DNA from 2 places in the Anaerocolumna sp. AGMB13020 genome. Region 1 is predicted to be linked to the other one. Evidence: riboswitches for the same ligand, from Rfam matches in the RefSeq annotation. Region 1 holds a riboswitch; the other holds the start of a gene.
What was found. A riboswitch is a leader RNA that binds a small molecule or an ion and turns the genes downstream of it on or off. The one in region 1 is predicted to bind FMN.
Positions count from the first base shown of each region.

Region 1 (7,137 bases):
TCAACGGCGACATTTGTTATCTCTCCTTCACCTACAATTCCCCACAAGCCGCAATAGCCGAGTATTCTTCCTTCTTCTTCCACCACCAGGTAAAGGTTACTGGGATTACGAAGTGATTGAAGAAAAGAATCTCTGCTCCAGGGTCTTGAGAAAGAATTGCATTCTATTGCATAGACCTGGTCCATATCTTCTTCCTGCATATGTCGAATCAGCATTGATTATACCCCTTCTTGTTTTTCTGCTCTCTCTCTTTCAGCCTGAGACATTCTTAAATACTCAGGTTCAAAGCTGTCTGCATTTTCAATACGTCCGGCTTTATAATACTCCACGCTCAGGCTGCCCAGTGCTGCTGCCCTTTGCCTTGAAAGATGGATCGGTGCTACTGTATAAGGTGACTTCAACAAAGAAACAAACTTTGACAACTGCGCTTCTACCCCATCTCCCAGAAACAGTATTTCATCATCATATTCATTCAATATAGCTGCCAGTTCCTCCACCTCAGCGGCAAATTGGGGACGAAGCACTGTGAAGTCTCCGTTTCTCCATTGATAAAGCCCTGTATATACCTGGTTTCTCCGGGCATCCATCATAGGACAGATAAGCTTATCTGTTCCAAAAAAATTATACGCCAGTGCATCCACCGTAGGTACATTGATTATAGGTATATCTAATACAAGCGCCAGCCCTTTGGCGGTTGAGGCCCCGATTCGAAGTCCGGTAAAGGAACCCGGTCCCCCTGCTACGGCAATGGCATCCAGCTCCTCCAACTCCATATCTACTATCTTTATCACTTCATCCACCATAGGCAGTAAGGTCTGTGAATGTGTCTTTTTATTATTTACTGTAAATTCTCCAAGAACTTTTTCCTCTGTAACTACTGCTACGGAAGCAACAAGTCCTGAACTGTCTAAGGCTAATATTTTCATTTCAGCTCCCATCTGTGTGCGCTGGCACACATTCTAATCAGATTATTGAAAAATTGTCTTACCAGTGGTTTTCCACGGTAATTCTGCGATAATCAAATCCTTTGTCCGAATCCTTTTCTATCCTAATTCTGACAGGATTATCAGGAAGCAATTCCTTAATCAGCTCTGCCCACTCCACCAGGCATACACCCTCTCCATAGAAATAATCCTCGTAACCTATCTCTTCCATTTCTTCAATATCCTCTATGCGATATACATCAAAGTGATAGAGCGGCAGCCTGCCCTCTTCGTATTCAGAAACGATCGTAAAGGTTGGGCTGTTAACCGGTTCCAGTATTCCAAGGCCTCTTGCAAAACCCTGGGTAAAAACAGTTTTTCCCGTTCCAAGATCACCGGATAAACAATAAACCTCTCCTTTACCTGCTTCTTCACCCAGCTTTTTTCCCAGGTTATAGGTTTCATCTCTGTTATATGTCTCTATTATCATAAATTCTCACAGTCCCTTATATTTTTTCTGCGGTTGTTTGCTGCCCTCAAACTATTGGATATCTAATTATACACACTTTGCTACTATCATATAATTACCTGCAGGTATGAGTCAATATTTTTATTGTACTGCTGATTATCTATGTTTACAACCTTAAAATATAAAACACAGTAAATACAATGTTTCAGAACCAGTACCTCTTTGATAAGCGACCAATTACCAATATATAAGTGTATAAAAAATGCCGGTCTGCAGACATTCTGAAAGTTTCAGTCTATGCATACAAAACCGGCAATTATATCTTTTATGTGGTATACCCAGGCTGGTGCTTAAATATCAGACAGGACTTTACTTCATGTCTTACAGCTGATCTTAACATCAGCCAGCAGCAAAAGAACTTCATATTTTAGAACTGTATTCTCTTCTTTAACATTTCATAAGTAAGTTGACCCACTATTCCAAGAAAGACTCCTTTTACCAGATTAAACGGTGTAATACCAAGAAGTATCAATGTAAACATATCCTTGATTCCAGGTATCATAGTTGCTGCTGCTACGATATTCTCTATTCCGCCATACATTCTGGCATACATGGGTACAGTAACGAAATAGTTCATAAGAAAACCTACAACAGTCATTACTATGGTGGCTGTTCCAAACATGAAAAATGATTTATATCTGCCTTTCAGCTTATGGAACAGAAGCCCGGCAGGTACTACATAAGCCACACTGACAATAAAGTTAGCCAGCTCCCCTATCCCCATAGTCTTTGATGCGGTTATGGCTTTTATAAGGTTCTTTATCAGTTCTATTACCACGCCAGCTGCCGGTCCAAACCAGAATGCTCCGAGCAATGCGGGGATATCACTAAATTCCAGTCTTAAAAATCCGATAAAGGGAGGAGACTCCAAAAGCATCAGCACATAGGACAATGCCGATAATAAACTCACGGTTACCATTGCTTTTGTAGTAAACATATTTTTTCTTTGATAGGTTCCTCTCATCATTTTGTTCTCCGACATTTTCATAATAATCTCTCCTTTTGGAAAGGAAATTCCTGGTGTTCGGTGCGGAATAACGATTTCTTCGTTTCTTCACACGTTCTCCAAGGAAGTAATAACTTCTTAAGCAGAAAAATAAGGCCCCGAATATAAATATTCGGGGCCACTAAATACATAGTATCATGCATATTCTGCAATCAGCTTCTTCTCACATCCAGACTTTACTGTCGGTTTTGGAATTGCACCAAATCAACTGATACCAGTATAACTGCATATCAGGTCGCGGACTTTACCGCCGGTCGGGAATTTAACCCTGCCCCGAAGAATTTCCTTATTTTTTTGTGTCTTTATAATAGTCCTATTATTCAACTTTGTCAATAGGATTTTTTTGAGATTTTTTGAAGGCTAATCTCAGGCTGTGCATCCCCTGAAACAGAAGGATTCCTAGCCCTGCCCCTACTGCGTCAATCATTACATCCGTAACCATACCGGCTCTTCCGGGAACAAATAACTGATGCAATTCATCCGTAGCTGCATAAAAAGTACAGATTAACAGTCCTGTAATAAAAAGATGCTTTCCTTTCAACCCATGTTTCCGCAATAAGGGGAAGGCTACTGCAATTCCAAGCAAAGCGTATTCTGTCAGATGTCCTGCCTTTCTTATGGGGGTATGTATAAGCTCTATAATATTTTCTTCTTTTACCTGTGTCAGCTCCAGGTCTATCGCATCAATTACAGCCTCAACCATGGACTTCGTCAACGAACCGCTCAGATCTGAGGATTGATTCCCGTTTTCCATGGAAAACATAAATATCATTACCATTATCAACATTGCCGGTATCCAGGTTAACCACAATTTATTTTTCTTCATTCCTATATGCCTTTTCATTTTCTTCCTATTATTCTATTACATTTTCGGCAGGATGTCACTTTTATTTCATAAATTATGGTATATCAAAACTCTTTCTATATCAAGTTGCCTGTTCTTGCGGCAGAACAACCTGTGTACCTCTTGCTCCCTTATTCTTCCGGTGCATAGGCTTGTGTTACAGAAGCTGTCTCATCGTAGATTTTGTCTCTTAACGCTTCGATGTTACGGTTAAAATCAAGCGTTATAACCTCCATTCCCCGTATACGCATGAATTGATAGGAATTATCCACCGGTATGCTCCACTGATTCAGCTCATAACTGGCGTACTTCGGAAGAGAAAGTATCAATGAGAAAATATCCCCCTCCGATAAATCCGTGGTTATCTCAGGAAGCAATTTATTCAGTAATTTATTCAGTTCCATTAAATTCAACTTCTTTACTTTCTCAAAGGCCTGTTCCAATACCCTTCTCTGCCTGGCCGTTCTTTCAAAATCCGTACCTATATAACGGTTTCTGGCATAACCTAAGGCTTGTTTACCCTTTAGTTTCAGTACACCGGGAGCTGTCAGATAATCTGCCTCGTTCTTTTCTCCCAGCAAACGATTTAACTCTGCTATGTAATCATTTATTATGGGGATTTCCTCCTCCGTTACGTTTATTGTAACTCCGCCAACTGCATCTACTATATCCATAAAGACATAAAAATCCACAGAGGCATAACGGTCCACCGCCACTTTAAAGTTCTGTTCTATGGTATCCATTAACAGCCGGGGACCTCCAAAGGCGCAGGCAGCGTTTAACCTGTTATTATTCTTGCCGGGGATTTGAAGGTAGATATCTCTTAACAGTGAGGTAGCTGTAATGGTTTTCTTCTTTTTATTTATTGACACCAGTATCATTGCATCCGATCTGGAATTTTCGCCTTTTGTCCTGGCATCGGTTCCTATCAGTAAGATATTAAATACATTTTTGTCTGATAAGATGGTTGTACTGTTAGCCTCCATATTCTTACGAATTTCATTTTCTGCATTTTCGATATCAGTTGCAGGTGAATCTGGTTCTGTGCTGTCCGTGTCCTCTGCGAGATCCATAACCTGTGTTTCTGACGGCTGTGTACTTGCTTTCAGCGAACTGCTGTTATTGATTTTACTGATATAGCTATGTACCAGAAGAAATATACTTAACACCAGCAAACCTATGGCAAACAATATTAGCAGTAACAGCTTTTTCCATTTCCTGTTACTTCTTTGTTCTATCTCTTCCATCTGTTACACTCCCTGCCTATCACAGGCGAACCTGCGATACCGCCACTTTTATAAAGAGTGAAAGAATCCTGGTGTGGCATCCTTTCTTTGGTATATTTTCTTCACTCTTCCTTCTATCATTCTGTTAAAAGGTTTCTCAATTTATTTCGTTTCTGCATAAATTCTCTGATCCTGTAGGATACAGGCTTTTTTTGTCTGCTTTAATTGGTTGTCCCTCTGCCTTGAGATATGCTATAATTTTGTAAATATTTAACATTAACTAACTATGGGAGGACTTCCATTTATGTTGGAACACAGTGCTGTCTTAATTCAATTATTATCGTCTGCCATCTATGGCAAACATCCTGATGCCGTTCCTGAACAAACCGATTGGCATGCTTTATATGAAGAAGCCAAAGCACATCAGGTTCACACGTTAATCTATCCACTCTTTGAGGAACTTCCGAAAGAATTTCGGCCTGATGCGGCCTTCCTTGAAGCTTATAAATGCGAGGTGTTAAGAGAAGCTGCTCTTCAAATACTGCACATGGCACAAATGGAGAAGGTATTTACTGCCTTTATGGAAGCAGGTATTCCAATTATTGCCCTGAAAGGATTAATAATAAGAGAATACTACCCATATCCTGAACTTCGTACCATGGGGGATGCTGATGTGCTGGTTCATACATCTGATCTGCAAAAGGCACATAAGGTGCTTATTTCCCTGGGTTATCGCAAAGGAAAAGTCAGCGAAAGACATATTACATATTTACATACCGTCCATCCAGAGGTAGAACTCCATGAAATTCTGACGATCAATGAAGCCTCGGAAAGTAAGAAACATTTTAGTGATACTGTCTGGAACAATGCTCACTATGATTATGTAGGTGAAGTTCCGGTTCTGGTTCTCTCAGTAGAAGACCAGATACTTCATTTACTCTTTCATACCATTCAACATGTTATGATCAGCGGTATCGGCATCCGACAGATCTGTGATCTTACGCTGTTCCTGAATGCGCACCTTAATGATTTTGCCTGGGAAGATATCCTGGCAGAAATGAGAGATTATGGCTGGGAAAAGTTCGCCATAACTATCTTTATACTATGCCACCAGCTTTTTAAACTTCCTGTTCCGGCTTTTATCCTGAAGGAGCGTTCAACTGACAGCCTCCTGTATCAGCAGCTCTTCATTGAAGATATCCTTCGTTCCGGTGTTTACGGTAAGAGAACGAAAGAACGGGAGGCTTCCAGACACATTTTAATGTATATGAAGAACAACAGCTCTGCTTTGTCTTCTGATATACCTCAAAATAAAGCAGTAAGGCATCAGACCGATAGATTGGTTCATCTTCTGCGATTTTTCTTTCCTGGTCCTGATAAATTACATTATCAATACCGGTATGTAAGAAAGTACCCCTTGCTGCTCCCTTTTGCCTGGTTGCATCGGGCGTTCTATAACCTCCGGCAGCTATCTGTTCTTCCTTTTGTATATAAGAAGAAATTTACTGTATCATATGAAAGACGCATCAAACTGCTCCAGTGGCTGCAACTTCGTTAGCCATTTCATTAAATTCTGACAGAACTTCTTCCGCACTCCTTTCTCTGAGCCTGCCGCCCTTTAACTCAAGCACCCTGCGGCAGTACCGGAGGATTGAAAGCCTGTGGGTTATAATGATGCAGCTGCCCTGTCTCAAGCTGCTGATATTGTGTATAACTTCTCTTTCTGTGTCCATGTCAAGTGCCGAAGTTGCTTCATCTAAAATCAGCAGGGGTTTCTTTCGAATAAGCGCTCTCGCAATGGATATTCTTTGAGCTTGTCCCTCTGATAGCCCCACTCCCCGTTCTCCTAAGTTTGTGTCAAGGCCTTCCGGTAATTCACATACAAATTCCCAGGCGCAGGCAGCCTTTAACATCTCCTTTTGCTCTTCTCTGTCTGCCTTACTGTCCCCGATTCTTAAATTCTCTTCAATGGTGCCGGAAAACAAGGTATTCCCCTGCGGCACATAGGATATTAGCTGCCTTATGCAGCAGCTCTCGAGATCATAATTAATTCCTTTGTCTTTTATATATATATGGCCGCTGGTTGGTCTTAGCAGTTGCATGAACAGATAGATCAGAGTTGTTTTTCCCTCTCCGGATGCACCGGTTAATGCCAGGATATCTCCTGCCATTAGTGAAAAGGTTATATCCTTTAGCACTGGTTGCTCAGGTGTATAGGCAAAGGTCAGCTCTTTCAGCTCAATGCTTTCAAATCCATTTATCAGCTTCCTGCCATGGGAATCCGCTGCTGGCTGCCCCACTGCCAGATGGGACTCTAAATCTTCCCTTAAGCCTTCTACTTCTATGATTCGTTTTGCAGAACCGGCTGCCGAATACATCGTAGGAAAAAGTGAAGCCAGTTCAATAAATGGCAGGATAATCTGTAAGATAAGCTGTATGTATGCAGTAATTGTACCCACTGTCAGCGCGCTGTCCAGCACATAAGCCGCTCCCCAGCCGAATACCGCAAGAAATCCTATCCATAAACCTATCATAACGAAAGTATTAGTAACAGCCGACGTGTAATTTCTCTTAAGTGCCAGCCTTTTCCTCTCTGCCTGAAGCTCTCG
Region 1 covers NZ_CP136910.1:2,543,059-2,550,195, forward strand. The annotation lists gene rimI (ribosomal protein S18-alanine N-acetyltransferase) at 1-215, opposite strand, end outside; gene tsaB (tRNA (adenosine(37)-N6)-threonylcarbamoyltransferase complex dimerization subunit type 1 TsaB) at 219-926, opposite strand; gene tsaE (tRNA (adenosine(37)-N6)-threonylcarbamoyltransferase complex ATPase subunit type 1 TsaE) at 985-1,413, opposite strand; gene R2R35_RS10200 (ECF transporter S component) at 1,820-2,440, opposite strand; FMN riboswitch at 2,612-2,743, opposite strand; gene R2R35_RS10205 (VanZ family protein) at 2,775-3,284, opposite strand; gene R2R35_RS10210 (LCP family protein) at 3,434-4,549, opposite strand; gene R2R35_RS10215 (nucleotidyltransferase domain-containing protein) at 4,833-6,086, shown strand; gene R2R35_RS10220 (ABC transporter ATP-binding protein) at 6,055-7,137, opposite strand, start outside.

Region 2 (7,137 bases), 1.5 Mb from region 1:
TTAAAATTACCGTATTTGGTGGGCATTTCACTGACAGAGGTCTGTGCTACCAGTTCGTCATGCTTCTTTCGGTATTCCTGTAAGGCTTCTATGGTTATGAATTTCATATCCCATTTCTCTGCAAGGGTTATCAGGTCAGGGGTGCGCATCATAGTACCGTCCTCCTGCATGATCTCACAGCACAAACCGCATTCTTTTAATCCTGCCAAGCGCATCAGATCCACTGTTGCTTCTGTGTGACCGCCCCGCTCCAATACCCCGTTACCTTTAGCAAGTAAGGGAAACATATGTCCGGGTCTGCGGAAATCCTCTGGTTTTGCATTTTCCTCAATACACTTCATAGCGGTGAGGGAACGTTCTGCTGCGGAAATTCCCGTAAGGGTGTTAACATAATCCACTGATACGGTAAAGGCAGTATGATGGTTGTCGTTATTTGCTTCAACCATCTGCGGGAATTCTAATTTCTTGCATAGTGCTTCACTCATGGGCATGCAGATAAGCCCTTTTCCGTAGGTGGCCATGAAATTAATATTATCTGTAGTAGCAAATTCGGCGGAACAGATAAAGTCTCCTTCATTTTCCCGGTCTTCCTTGTCGGTAACAAGTATTATTTTACCTTTGCGAAGAGCTTCAAGAGCATCTTCAATCGTGTTATACTGAAACATATTTACCTCCATTTCACATTGCCTGTTCGCAATGAAAAGCCATAAAAAAAGCTGCCTTTAAAAGCCATATTTGTTTAAAAACTCTCCTGTGATACTCCTGTGGTTATACTGGAGAGGAGCATTTAACATTAGCTTTTCAAGGTATTTTCCTACAAGGTCGTTTTCCAGATTCACAGTATCTCCAACTTTTTTGCGAGAAAGAATTGTAGAACCTGCAGTGTGCGGTATGACAGACAATTGAAATTCCGCTGTGTTAACCGTCACTACCGTCAAACTGATGCCATCTACTGCGACAGAGCCCTTTTCAACGATGTACCGCAGAAGGTGATGTTGAGCAGATATAGTAAACAAAAGAGCATTTTTGTCTTTTCTTATTGCTTTAATGGTTCCCATACCATCAATATGCCCGGAGACCATATGTCCTCCGAAACGTCCCTTTGCTGGCATTGCCCGTTCCAGATTTACCATAGAGCCTGGCTTCAAACTTCCAAGATTAGAACAATGGAGGGTTTCAGGCATCACGTCCGCTTTAAAAGTATTTTTGCCAATGTTAGAAGCTGTAAGACATACACCATTTACAGAAATACTGTCTCCAATGTGAAGATCTTCAAAGATGATTTTACCCTCTATAATGAGGTTAAAAGACTCAGAACTTCGCCGCAGTTCCACTAGCATACCAATTTCTTCAATGATTCCGGTAAACATACTGAACCTCACTTTCAATGAGAATATCCTCCTCCAGGCAGGTAATAGAAGTATTCGCTAAAGAATAAGCCTGGGAAGGGCTGGCCATACCGATTCCTGAGACAGGTGATTTTCCATTTGTACCTCCTAAGAGTTTCGGAGCAATATAAGTCTGTACCTTATTGACGATGTTACTCTGTAAGGCTGACCAGTTAAGGAGGCCGCCGCCTTCTAGCAAAATACTGTCAATCTCTTTTGCACCTAGTAGCTCCATAAGTTCGTTTAGATCCAAATGACCCTGTTTTCTGGAAACGGTAAGAAGGGTGCAGCCAGCATCGATATAAGCTTTCTGCTTCTCCTTATCTGTACAGGCGGTAGCAAGGAGGGTAGGGACTTCTTTAGCGGTTTTTACAATTTGTGACTGAGTGGGTGTTCTTAAATTGGTATCGCAGATGATTCTTGTAGGATTTCTGCCTTGGGGTAAGCGGCAGGTAAGCAAAGGGTCATCTGCTATAACCGTACCCACACCTGCCATGACAGCCTGGTATCGGCGGCGGTCCTCGTGTACCCTAAGACGTGCAGCTTCCCCTGTAATCCACTTGGATTTACCTGTGTAGGCCGCGGTTTTACCATCCATGGTCATTGCATATTTCATTACCACATATGGTTTTTTTGTTCGTATGTAATGAAAGAAAACTTCATTAAGCCGGTCACACTCAGTTTGTAAAATACCCTCCAGACACTCGACACCCTGGCTGCGAAGCAGTTCAATTCCTTTCCCGGAAACCAAAGGATTAGGATCTCTGCTGCCAATCACCACTTTTTTAATGCCACTTTGTAAGATAGCATCCGTACAGGGAGGTGTCTTACCATAATGGCAGCAAGGTTCCAGAGTTACATACAGCGTGGAGCCAACTGGTGACTGGGTACAGCTAGCCAGTGCATTTCGTTCTCCATGGAGACCACCGTATGTTTCGTGATAGCCTTGACCAATAATCTGTCCCTCCTTAACGATAACAGCACCGACCATAGGGTTTGGATTTACGAAACCTTTGCCTTTTTCTGCAAGCTGTAATGCACAAAGCATATATTCTTTGTCATCCATAGAATACCTCCAAATAAGAAAAATGCCTTGAACACAAAATTCAAGGCATTTTCCAGCAAACTTCTATCTGACCTTGCAATTATTACAATAAAAAAGCTCTGAAATGAGAAAATTCATTTCAGAGCTGCAATGTCAATTTAGCACAATATAATGTGCAGATACTGCTGCATCTTCTTTCATCCAGACTTTACTGTCGGCTTCGGAATTACACCGAATCATGCCTTACGGCTCGTGGGCTTTACCACCGGTAGGGAATTACACCCTGCCCTGAAGATTGTATTCAATTGCACTTATAGTAATACGAAATTAAATAATTGTCAATAGTCAGATTTGAGGGTCTGCTATTTCACAGTAAATAAATTGGAATTTTTTGTTACATAATTACCCTTCTTATCTGTGAATCTTACATAGACTCTGCCATTAAAACCTTTTTTTATTGTAACCGAATTTCCATTAATCCATTTTCCTTTTTGTCCGTTATCCTCTAGCATGTACTGAATGGATTCTATACCGCTGGCTCCAAAATCAGCACTAAAATTCAAGAGCACAGGAGCCTTTACCGTAGTATATCCACTCTTTGAACCCCAATTTACAAATTGGATGTCTTTTGCCTTGGAGGTAATCATTGTATTAATGGGTTGCTTTGAAACATAACTGAATCCGGTGGTTTTCTTGGTTGTTACATTACCGGCGCCATCAGTAAATCTTACATATACAGTTCCTATGTAATCTTTCTTGATGGTTAAAGTATTTCCATTTGTCCAGGATTGTTCCGGGTTAAATTCCGTTCCTCTTGGGACCAGCATATATTCTGTCTTGCCATAGTCACTGATACCGAAATCTGCGTTAAATTGCAGTGTTACTGGACCGGAAGCTTTCTTAGAATAAGAATCCGTCGCAGATATATCCAAAAGATTGATTCCTGAAACATTAGATACTACGTTGCAGTTTTCAGGAGGTGTTGCGTCCAGAGTAAATCCCTGTGTTTTACGAATTATTGTATTACCAAGCTTGTTTACAAATTTTACATAGATGCAACCCATAAAATCTTCATTTAGAATCAGCTCATTTTTACTTAATTGAGCCCATTCTACATTGTCCACATCATTAAAAAGCTCTGCTGGTGCTAAAGCATACTCAATCTTTTCCAAGGAACTTACTCCATAATCTGCATTGAATACGATTGGTAAGGTTCCGCCTAATAGTAATTCATAATCTTCATCATCATATTCATTTTGCATTGTAAGGCTGTTCCCTGGGATTGAAGCACTTGGATTGGATAAGTTCTTTGTCTCTGCGGTGTTACTTTTGATGCTTTTTCCGGTTAAAATATCAATGGTATCACCTGCATAAGAATAGGGTATTTTATCTGCTACTATTTCTTTTCCGTCACTTACCATAGTGATGGTGCCTGAGATATCTGTGCGATAGATATCTGTATTCTCTAATTTCTTTAAAGTGGTGATCCTTGGAAATCTTGCCGGTGCATTTTCATCACAGGATATCACAGAAATAGAAGGATCTACTGCATTTAAAAATTCCTGAGTGGTCGATGTCAACGCACTATGATGTGCCACCTTTAATACATCTGATTTTAGATCATATCCTTTATCAAGCATTTCTTTCTCGGATATACTTTCTGCATCACCGGTAAACAGAAAGGAGTTCTCACCATTCACCACCTTAACGACAATGGAATTGTCATTGTAGCTTTCATAACCACTTCCATTAGGAGCCATAAAGGTTACAGTAGCTGACCCAAGATGAAAAGAGGCTCCCATAACAGGTGTAATCGTCTTAATTTTCTTGTTCTTGACAGCATCAATAAAATTATTGTAAGAAGTGTCTGGAAAAGAGGTATTGGTCATAATTAAATTACCTACCTCGAAATTCTTAATTACATCAATCAGACCGCCGATATGGTCTTCATGTTGATGAGTAGCTAATATGTAGTCAATCTTTTTGATTTTCTTGGATTTTAGAAAATTAGTTACGGTAGGTCCCGCTGCTGTAGGCCCTCCGTCAATTAACATGTACATTCCGTTGCTTTCAAGTAATGCTCCGTCACCTTGTCCTACATTAATAAAGGATACTGTTAAATTATCTATATCCATTGCACTTACGGTTATGTTTCTCAGCATCGAAAAAATAAGTGTAAGGCATAGGAAAAGGCAACCGAATAACTTAAAAGAGTCAATTTTTTGCTTGTTCTTCTGTCTTTTTTGTATCATACTTCTACCTTTCTCTGACTGCGTTAACCTTTATCCTTTTAAAGCACAAAAATAAGCATACCCTTATTTAAGCTTTAAAATATAATAATAATAGATATATTATGGAATGTAAAGTGCAGAAAGGTAAATTGTCGAAATAGAGTCTATCCAAAAAATAAAGAAAGTATGGATTTCATTGTATTTCGCCAAATCCAGAAATACGCATTTTAATGAAAGCAGTATCATATAAATAGTCTTACATATTACCTTTTCTACATCGGATAGATAAATTATTGATATTTTTCTATAAATCAGTCATAAAAAGGTAAGCTGCCGAATAAATATAAAGTTAAATAATACCAAAGCTTGTCTTACAAATTACTACAGAGATTTTTTGTAATATTTAAGGGGGTCTTAAAGACAGCTGCCAGGTAGTAGAAAGGGGGGGCACATGATTAGCAGCAGCTATTTTTAATGATAAAGATGAGTAAAAGGAGGTAGTAAAAATGATTAAGGGAAAAGCAAGAAAAATCGTTACCATGTTATTATTTTTTATCATGACCTTTAATTCGGTAACAGCTCTTGCAGAAAGCAAATATTCTCTTCCGGCAGCTTCCTTAAAAAAGGAACTGCATACCCAGTCCATGGATAAAATAGAGTCTGGGTTCATAGATTCTGCATCGGATGAGGATCTTGTAGAAGCAATCATATACCTGAGCAGTCAGGTAGACAGTATGGGGGTAGCAAAGGGAGCTGGGGAAAAACTGTCATCAGCCTTAACACCGTATAATACGAAGCTTGAAGTAAGAAAAGAAGTAATCGGTGCTTTAAAGGATAATGCAGAAGATACCCAGCAGAAATTGTTAAAATACATAACCCAGGAAGAAAAGAAGAAAACTGTCACAGAGTATAAGCCTTATTACATTGTTAACGCAGTGTATGTAAAGGCCACCAAAAAGGTGATTGAAAACATTTCGTATATGAATGAAGTTGAAAAAATATACGAAAATAAGATTGTTAAATTAGATGAACCGCAGGTAACCGCTGGTGAAATTCAGGCCAATGCTGACGGGGTAGAATGGAATATCGAGCGAATCAGGGCAGATGAAGTTTGGGGTCTTGGAGTAGATGGAACCGGCGTTGTTGTTGGAACCATTGACACAGGAGCTACCTGGACTCATCCTGCCCTGAAATTAAAATGGAGAGGATACAATCCCAGTGATCCTGCAAACCCCACCTCAGCCGGAAACTGGTATGACCCGGTTAACGGAAGTACTTTACCCGTAGATGAAGCCAGTATACCCCATGGTACCCATGTACTTGGTACAATCCTTGGACAGGAACCCGATGGAAGCAATAAGATTGGTGCGGCACCCGGTGCCACCTGGATTACTGCCAAAGCCTTTACCGCGGATGGAGGATATGATGATGATATCCTCTCAGCAGCAGAGTGGATGCTTGCTCCCGGAGGAGATCCGGCAGCAGCACCTGATATCATCAATAATTCCTGGGGTGGTGCTTCCGGTTTGGATGAGTGGTTCAGACCTATGGTAACTGCCTGGAGGGCAGCTGGAATCCTTCCAATATTCTCTTCGGGTAATGAGAGAAATGCAGCAGCACCACCGGCTTCTGTCAGTGCGCCTGCCAATTATCCCGAGAGCTTTGCTGTCGGAGCTTTGGATATTAATAATGTAAGAGGAGATTTTTCTAGAAGAGGCCCTGGCCCATATAACAATGTAAAACCAGATGTAATCGCTCCCGGTGTAAATATACGGTCCTCTGTACCAGGCGGTTATGAAGGCGGCTGGGACGGAACCAGTATGTCTGCTCCGGCAGTGTCCGGAACGGCAGCTTTAATCCTGTCTGCAAATAATTCCCTTTCCATTGAAGACGTGGAAGAGTTGTTAAGGGATACGGCAATTCCTTTAGAAGATGCCGATGACGCCGGAGATCCCAACTATGGCTACGGTTATGGATTAATTGATGCCTTTGAAGCTGTATCAAGAATTGCAGGCGGAACGGGTACCATTGAAGGGAAAGTAACAAGGGAAGGAGAAGACCTTGAAAATCCTGTAATCCTTCACAACCAGGTTATCACAGAGACCTATTCCGGTGCCGGTATCCAGATACAGGCCGATATCTCGGATGATGTATCTGTTATTGATACAGAACTTCTGGTAAAACAAAGCGGAAAATCCTATTGGATTACACTTCCCTTAACCAGGACCTCTGGAAATTATAAAGCAGGAGTATATACCGGTACTATTCCAGATGATCTGGTAGTACAGCCGGGTTTTTCCTATAAGCTAAAGGCCAGGGATTATGACGGAAATACAGTGGCGACAGGTGAGTATACAGTCGAAGTCAAATTCGGTGCAGTTCCTGACAGCTACAGTACGGATTTTGAGAGCTATCCCTCTGGCTGGCTCTTCCAAGGTGACTGGCAATGGGGTGAACCGGCAGCGGGAGTTGG
Region 2 covers NZ_CP136910.1:1,002,818-1,009,954, reverse strand. The annotation lists gene R2R35_RS04240 (bifunctional 3,4-dihydroxy-2-butanone-4-phosphate synthase/GTP cyclohydrolase II) at 1-665, opposite strand, end outside; gene ribE (riboflavin synthase) at 723-1,382, opposite strand; gene ribD (bifunctional diaminohydroxyphosphoribosylaminopyrimidine deaminase/5-amino-6-(5-phosphoribosylamino)uracil reductase RibD) at 1,351-2,454, opposite strand; FMN riboswitch at 2,619-2,733, opposite strand; gene R2R35_RS04225 (ComEC/Rec2 family competence protein) at 2,796-4,685, opposite strand; gene R2R35_RS04220 (S8 family serine peptidase) at 5,171-7,137, shown strand, end outside.
Region 2: another riboswitch for FMN. It lies ahead of ribD (bifunctional diaminohydroxyphosphoribosylaminopyrimidine deaminase/5-amino-6-(5-phosphoribosylamino)uracil reductase RibD); the one in region 1 lies ahead of R2R35_RS10200 (ECF transporter S component).